Regions from separate parts of the Colwellia sp. RE-S-Sl-9 genome, predicted to be linked through region 1. Evidence: riboswitches for the same ligand, from Rfam matches in the RefSeq annotation. Region 1 holds a riboswitch; the other holds the start of a gene.
The links. Region 1 has a riboswitch for cobalamin ahead of ACM9HF_RS16595 (hypothetical protein). Riboswitches for the same ligand answer to the same signal wherever they lie in the genome.
Positions count from the first base shown of each region.

Region 2: it holds a riboswitch for cobalamin, as region 1 does, so the genes downstream of both, ACM9HF_RS09645 (ABC transporter ATP-binding protein) here and ACM9HF_RS16595 (hypothetical protein) in region 1, are expected to answer to the same signal.

Region 1 is NZ_CP182631.1:3,824,081-3,828,281, reverse strand. It holds gene ACM9HF_RS16605 (tetratricopeptide repeat protein) at 1-595, opposite strand, end outside; gene ACM9HF_RS16600 (cobyrinic acid a,c-diamide synthase CobB) at 649-2,010, opposite strand; gene ACM9HF_RS16595 (hypothetical protein) at 2,051-2,647, opposite strand; cobalamin riboswitch at 2,770-3,155, opposite strand; gene ACM9HF_RS16590 (histidine phosphatase family protein) at 3,285-3,872, shown strand; gene ACM9HF_RS16585 (cobalamin biosynthesis protein CobD/CbiB) at 3,902-4,201, shown strand, end outside.
Region 2 is NZ_CP182631.1:2,251,575-2,255,775, forward strand. It holds gene ACM9HF_RS09630 (PhzF family phenazine biosynthesis protein) at 1-743, shown strand, start outside; gene ACM9HF_RS09635 (DUF1499 domain-containing protein) at 803-1,525, opposite strand; gene ACM9HF_RS09640 (nitrate- and nitrite sensing domain-containing protein) at 1,970-2,155, opposite strand; cobalamin riboswitch at 2,179-2,383, shown strand; gene ACM9HF_RS09645 (ABC transporter ATP-binding protein) at 2,511-3,323, shown strand; gene ACM9HF_RS09650 (FecCD family ABC transporter permease) at 3,320-4,201, shown strand, end outside.

The DNA.
Region 1 (4,201 bases):
AACCCGTTTCATTAAAACGATCATTTAAAAAAGCTACGCCTTTATTATTTTCTTTTTTACCGTATATTAAACCACTAGAACGATAATTTTCTTTCATGGGCCCAACCACGTTACCATAGAGCAGATTTTGAATAGGTCTATTAGCTAAATAGATAGCCCCGTTGCTAAACATATTCTTAATTTCATTATGTGATATATCGTAACGTCGAGTTTCAAAGTATTTTTTAAAACCTAATTGCCCATAGTAAATTGCATTAATAACCGCATGCTTACTTTGATAATAAAAACCGCCATACATAAGCGTAACAATGTCGCCCGTTATATCCACTACCTTAGCAATTCTGTATTTTTCATGGGGTCGTAAATCTTTTTTAATCAGCCTAAAATCAATAAAGTAAATGTCGTTAATTTTAGGTTCTAAAATAATAGCCAAAGAGTTATCTTTTTGATGCTTATAGTCCATATATTCTGTAAAGCTGAAATACAAAGCAATAAGAGCAAGAACCACCGCAAACGTTTTTAAGGGAATTTTTATTGGACGGAAACCTATGGTTCTTAATGCCATAGCTGCTTTTATTCCTGTATTTTCTGTCACCTAACTTCCTTGAAGTTTGTTTTAATTTATTTGACCATACTACCCTGCAGCCATTACTTAGTAAAAAGTTTTACCGTTAATTCAGGATTACTTTGAAAATACCAATGCATGTACGACGCTATAATATTACCGTGCTGATAAACAAACTCGCCTAAGCGTTCACTGGGGTGATGCTTAGTTTGACTAATAGGCTCTAACGAAATGTCGGCACTTGAGTAATGAAAACTGTGGCCGCGCATTACATTATTCTCTAACGTTTCAGTTCCTTTTAAAGGTAATTCAACCCACTGAGAACCAATAGCCGCTAGCTTTTTTTGCATAATGGCATTACCCGGTAACAAGCCAACCATTGAAAACTTTTTATCTTGTAAATCAGTTAGCTGCTCAAGTAAATACAACATACCACCACATTCTGCAATCAATGGTTTATTGGTTTTAGCAAAAGATCGTACGCTCGATATAAAGCTTGTATTTTGAACAAGTTGCTCAGCATATAATTCTGGGTAACCACCGGGAATATATAACACATCACCTGCTGGTAACTCAGCATCGGTAAGTGCTGAACAATAAACTAACTCAGCGCCTGTTTCTTGTAAAAAAGCGATATTAGCCGCATAAATAAAACTAAAAGCTTTGTCTTTTACAATAATAATACGAGTGCCTTTTAAAACACCTTCATGTTGATACTCGTGTTCAACCTCTTCACAAGGAAAAAACTCTATACTGGCAGGAAGTTCAGCTAAACCTGTAGCGGCAATATGAGACGCAGCTTGATCAAGTTGTACATCAATATCAGCCAACTCTTGTGCTTGTACTAAACCCAAATGACGTTGAGGTAACGTAATGGTTGCATCTTTAGGCATTCGACCGTAAAAGCGTAAATCGTCAGGCAAGCAATTTTGTAATATTTCGGTATGTCTAGGCGTGTTAACTCTATTTGCTATAACACCTGAAAATGGCAAATTAGGACGATAGTTAGCTAATCCAAAAGCAACCGCTGCAAAGGTTTGCGCCATGGCAGAAGCGTCGATAATACCTAATACCGGAATATTAAAATACTCAGCTAAATCAGCACTACTTGGCGTACCATCAAAAAGCCCCATAACCCCTTCAATCAAAATGAGATCTGACTCAAGCGCAGCTTTATATAACAACTGTTTACAGTCTTGTTCACCCACTAACCACAAATCTAATTGATACACTAATTCGCCGCTGGCTTGGCGTAAAATCATAGGATCAATAAAATCAGGTCCTACTTTAAATACGGTAACCTTTTTACCTTGATTACGATGATACCTAGCGATAGCAGCAGTAATTGTTGTTTTTCCGGTGCCTGATGAAGGAGCAGCAACAATTAATGCTGGGCACATAGTGCCTGTGCCCTTTACATTATCAGGAGTATTTTCAAATGCCAAAGTAAACGCCTTTTATTAATAAGTTGATGTAAGCAACAATTTATGATGAAAGTTGAGCTGTTGTTTTTTCAGTGAAAAAACGATTGATACACCAATGCATTACTATTCCTGTAGCAACATAAAACACAGGATTAGAAACTGATTTAAAAAAGTATTTATTTACTCGTGTTGCATATTCAGCCCACGATAAATCTGGAAATTTCCCCGAGAAGGCATAATAACTACCATTAGAGATGAAAAAGGCAATAGAGCTAGCAATAATTAACGCTACACTCACTTTAACAATATTGGTTATCATATTTTGTTGTGACCAATCAGGACGCACGTAATAACCCGCTGCAAACATAGCAACATAACTAAAAGCTAGAGCAGGATAAGACGCGGTTAAACAATCACCAAATTGTCCTCGATGAAATGAAGACGCTAAATCAATAGTGATAGATAAAATATAAAAAAACCAAAAGTCTTTCACTTTACGCAAGTACATACCTGCTAAAAAGAACACAGCTGTAGAAGCACTTGGCAGGCTATTGAAAGTAGAAAAATGATTACCACGTGTAGCGATCATTAACAAAGTTAATAAGCCACATATGCTTAAGAACAAAGAAAGGGGTGATTTTACTTCAGTTAATTTCATAACAATCCCGTTAAATAGTTAACGGTGGAGAAATCAAAGTTAGTAAAAGAAGTGAAAACTATAAATAAGAACGTTATAGGCTAATACAAATTTACTAGTCTCTGAAAAGCCGCCCACCGCAGTTGTCGAGTATAAATTAGGCCGGTCTCCGGACTCCTGTTCATCGCTTTGCAATACCTTCCCATGCTTTCATTGAATGAAGAATACCAAACGCATTAATGAATTGAACTATTTTATATGAAGAATAAATGGTCAAATACAAGGCATTTATTTTAATAACTAGTTGTTCTAATTATTAAATAAATAACGATGTAATTGGCCATTTAAACAAGTATAAATGATCAATTGGTTATTGCGATTGGTATAAACACAGTGGTTTTTATTGCTGCTCACAGTTACCGTTGCGGGGGCAGTACTGGTATTTCACCAGTTTCACGTTTCATCTTAATTAATACTTATTCATTAAATTATAAGCATTAATTTCGACACCTAAATCTGACTGAAATAGTACCTGAAGCAAGCTGTTTATACAACATATACCCATATCAAAGTAAATGATGCACACTATTAATATTGTGCATTGAACACTGTTGCTGATTTAGTTATGCTGCGCTGCAATTAGCAAAAGTACGGCTCTATGATTACAACTTTATATTTAGCTCGCCATGGCGAAACTCAGTGGAATAAAATACAACGTTTTCAAGGACAGCTTGATAGCAACTTAACCGAGTTAGGTAAAACCCAATCAGAGCAAATAGCTCAAAACGTGCTTAAGCATAATATCGAAGTTATTTTCTCTTCAAATTTAGGACGTGCCGTAAACAGTGCTCAAATATGTAAACAAACGCTTGGCGTAAACACCCAAGTAAAATCTAGCCTTACCGAAAGGCATTTAGGCTATTGGCAAGGTAAGCAAATAACAACCTTATCGAAAGATCCTAATTATGTTGAGCTATTGCAGAAATTTACTGAGCTAACACCTCAAGGTGGAGAAAGCGCTGTAACTTGTGGCGAACGTATTTACAAAGCACTTGAAAAAATAGCGATAGAATATAAAACAGCTCATATTTTAGTGATTTTTCATGGTGAGGCTCTGCGTTGTTTTTATGGTTATATTGGTAATAATTCGAATATGAATGCCTACGACTTATTTAAAAATGGTTCTATTAACAAACTAACTTATGAGCATAACACCTCAAGTTTTCATTTAACGCCATCGACCTAAGCTAAATTGCTCTATAAAAAGGAAAGAAAGTGACATTTAACGAACTTACTTTATGGTTGTTTTCTACACTGCCTTTTTATACGCTAACATTAACAATTATTTTAGCTTTATTACTTGATAAGTACTTAGGCGAAGCTCGTCAGTATCATTACTTAGTGGGCTTTGGTTGGCTTGCTCAACAAATCGAAAAACGTTTAAACACCTTTCAAACCGATAAAAAATCAGACGAAACACAGCCATTACGCTTCAATATAAAAAAGGCATTATTAGGCTCACTCGCATGGGCTATTTTAGTGCTACCTATTCCGTTACTTTATTGTTTATATCTC
Region 2 (4,201 bases), 1.6 Mb from region 1:
ATGTTGAATGCGACTTTAATGTTCGATTTTTTACTCCGAATCATGAAGTTGATTTTTGTGGACACGCGACTTTAGCAACATTTTCATTATTGTTCGAAAAACAGATCATTGAAGCGCAAGAGTATACTCAACAAACTAAAGCGGGAAAGTTAAAGGTAAAAGTGGCCACTGATACCTTAGTGAATATGGAACAAACACTCCCGCAATATTTAGGTGTAGTTGAAAGCAAAGAAGTAGCTGAGTTATTAAATATTTCTGAAACGTTATTTGCTACGACTAATCTACCTTGTGAAATTATTTCAACGGGCTTAGCTGATGTAATAATACCTGTACCCTTTGGAACTTTAGATTCAATAGTGCCTGATTTAGATAAAATATCGCGTTTTAGTGAAAAATATAATGCGATTGGCATTCACCTGTTTGAGTTATCTCCAGCCCAAAAAAATATCTCAGAAAGTAATTCAAATAGTTTAACAGCCAGCTGTCGAAACTTTGCACCTTTATTTGGTATTCCTGAAGAGTCTGCTACGGGTAGCGCTTGTGGTGCTCTCGCCTGTTATTTAGATAAGTATAAGGTTATAGATGGCCAACACTACACGTTTGAGCAAGGTAGAATAATGGAGTCGCCTTCTTTACTGAAAGCTTCAATCTTTAAACGTGATAGTATAATTACGAAAGTAGAAGTGAGTGGTTTTGCTTATTTATTTGATTGTAAAAAGATAAAATACCCTAGGATCTGTTGATCTATCAAGATTGTTTTTTCAGCCCCCTGAAAGATCAACAAACCTAGTTAAAAGCATAATTAAAATGATGATATAAAGCTTTTTATACGTTTGGCATTAGCTCCAAGATCTGTTCCACCAATACGAGAAATGGATCGTAGATCTATCTTACTTCCTGTATCCGTTGCTTGAATACGAATAGCTACATCGTCTTTAAAACCCCAGAGTAAACTGGTATCAACTGCTTCAATCATTCCTTGCTTAATATCTTTAGCAACAATTTCCCAGCCTAATTTTATCGCCGTATCAATAGCTTTATTAAACGCTTGCTCTGTGTTCAAGATGCTTACAATGGGTTGTAGTTCTGGATAAACTTTTTGTTGTAACGGAGCTAATTTTTCGCTGTCGTATTCTAGTGGATTAGTTCCTTCGCCACGCAAGGCTAAAATGGCTTTAAATTGAGGTAAATTAACCGTGTCAGTACTTACCTGATGTAAAAAAGGTAAAGACTTAGCTTTAGCCGCTTGCATTGATAAACCAACAGCCGGTATAGCTAATAAAATAGCGACTATAGCACTACTTTTAAGCACACGTTGTTGCTTTGTAAAAAACGCAAATAAACCAATTACTATCGCTATTACCAGCACAACAATACTAGCATACCCTGTAAATTGAATGATTTTAAAAGACGTTCCCATGCCCCATAATTGCAAACGATAAGCAATAACGGCAAGAGGAAAACCCAGTAACAAAGGAATAGTTAAAAACTTACAAATAGTTATAATTTTTTTAATGAACATCATGTTGCCTTAAGATCGGTATTAATAGAAGCCCATATATTTAGCAGGCATGTGGATAATTGTACTACGAAGTATATCTAGACCTTAGAATGGCTTACATTATTTCATTGCTCAACTTCGGTTTCAAAAGTGAAAAAATAATATCCACTTAATATTCAAAGCTGTGTTCAAGTACGCTGTAGCGTTGATCATTTATTGATTTTAGGTATGAAATTTTAGCTTAGCTCACTTTTATCAATGTATTTAGTTCTAACGGTTAAATCGTTTTCTTTTCTAACTTGACTAAAGACGGCCATTAAATCTTTTATGCGATTATCTAAATCTTTAATCACGACGTAGCTTATAACTATAACTAAAAAACTTATAATAAAAATAACATCAGCGCTTAACATTAACGAGCTATTCGCTGAATTTTTAATATATCAGTTAGTTTCATTACTGATATATTTAGTTTGTTTTCAACTTGTTTAACTGCTTTATTCTATCTGTTGCTTGTTCGAACCAGTAGCTTGCATCAATACCAAATTTCCCCGTTGCTGACTTTTCCATTGCAACTTTTCGTAGTTTTTCAACTTCAAGTACAGCAGGTTGTTGCATAGCATTGGTAAATATTGATAAAACAAATACTGTTATTTAATTAAAAAATAACTGTGGTAAGATGTCGGCGCTTTTAAGGTGTTTTTTACTCTTATTTATTAGAGGAAAAACTTAAAGGGGAATATGGTGCAAGACATGGTTAGTTTTATTAACAACCACTTAATTCCATAACTGTTCCCGCAACTGTAAAGAGAGTTTAGTGACGGTTAAAATAACATCACTAAACACTTAAGTCAGAACACCTGCCTTAATCGCCTTTAGTGAACGTGCGGGTAACGCGAAAAACTAAGAATATCTCTCATATAATTATGAGTGACTTCTTATGATGTGTCCTTGTATTTCCTAAAATTGTATTCGCTATGTTTTATTCGCTATTATGGTTAAGGCACATATGTCACCCTTTGTTCTACAAGCAAATAATGTTACTTGGTCTGCAAACCCAAAAAAGGTTATTCAAGGTATTCACCTACAAATAAAAGCAAGTGAAACCGTTGCTATCGTTGGCCCCAATGGCGCAGGAAAAACCTCTCTTCTTAAATGTTTATACGGCGAATATTCAGATTATTCTGGTAATATTTATTTGCATGGCAAGCCCCTTAAAAACCTTAATAATAAAGATATAGCCAAAAAAGTCGCTGTGGTTAGCCAACATTCAGAGTCTGCATTCAACTTAACTGTTTTAGATATTGTAGGTATGGGGCTTATCCCTCATAAAGGATTGTTTGACATAAATACAGATGCCGACAAACACAATATTGAACAAGCGTTAATCAAGGTTGATCTGATAAAAAAACAGCATCAATTATTTAGTACTTTATCAGGCGGTGAGCAGCAGCGAGTATTAATTGCTAGAGCTATTGTACAAGCGCCTGATATTTTGATTATGGATGAACCTACGAATCATCTTGATATGTACTATCAGCATCAAATATTAATGTTAGCCAAGTCCCTCAACATAACCTTATTGATCACTATTCATGATCTTAATTTAGCCGCCCAATATTGCGATAGAGTGCTCATGTTAAACAACGGTCAACTTGTAGCAGATGACACACCTGAAAGTGTATTTACCGCCGAAAACTTAACTGATGTATTTAAACTAGAATGCGCTATTGATAAAAACCCTTTCACTCAAAAAACAAGAATTACCTTTGCTGGTATAAACAACCAAGTAAATGACGAATCAAAGTGGCTACAATCATGAAAAATCACTTATTAACAAAAAAGCTACCGTACAAATATTCGCTCTTGTTAATTGTTAGCCTCGTTGTTATCACGTTATTGTCTTCTATTGGGTTTGGTGTTGTTGAATTAAACCATAAAGCAGTATGGCAATGTGTAACTCAAGGGTGTGAAAAAGGTATTTACGATACCATTTTATGGGAAATACGCTTTCCGAGGGTATTGCTTGGTTTTATCGCGGGCTTTGGTTTAGCTTTAGCAGGCGCTTTAATGCAAAACGTGACACGTAACCCACTTGCCGACCCGTATTTATTTGGTATTGTTTCTGGAGCAGGCTTAGGGGCAACTTTAACTCAGTTTTTACCGGTATCAATGCAGCTTGTTTCGTTACCTTTTGCCTCTTTTTTAGGGTCTTTATTAGCGGTTGGACTTATTTTAATTGTGATATATCAAAATAATTGGCGTCGCATTGAGCACTTACTGTTAGCAGGCGTAGCGGTTTCCTTCTTATTAAGTTCTTTAACCACCTTTATTCTTTACAGCGGTGATGCTTTTTCAAGTAACCGCGTTATTTTTTGGCTCATGGGCAGTTTAGCCAGAGCAGACACCAACGCTCTACTGTTGATATCCCCCGTAATTATTATTGCTACGCTTATTGCACTTTTATTAGGACGCCAGCTTGATGCGCTATTACTCAGTGACGACAGCGCTCGCACCTTAGGAGTAAAAGTTGAACGCTTGCGTGTTATTACCCTTATTTTATGTGCTGCAATAACAGCCGTTATTGTGTCTTATTGTGGCGGCATTAGCTTTATTGGTTTGATGATCCCACATATTGTTAGGCCTTTTGTGGGCATTACCAGCGCTAAATTATTTATAGCCGTAGGCTTAGTTGGTGGC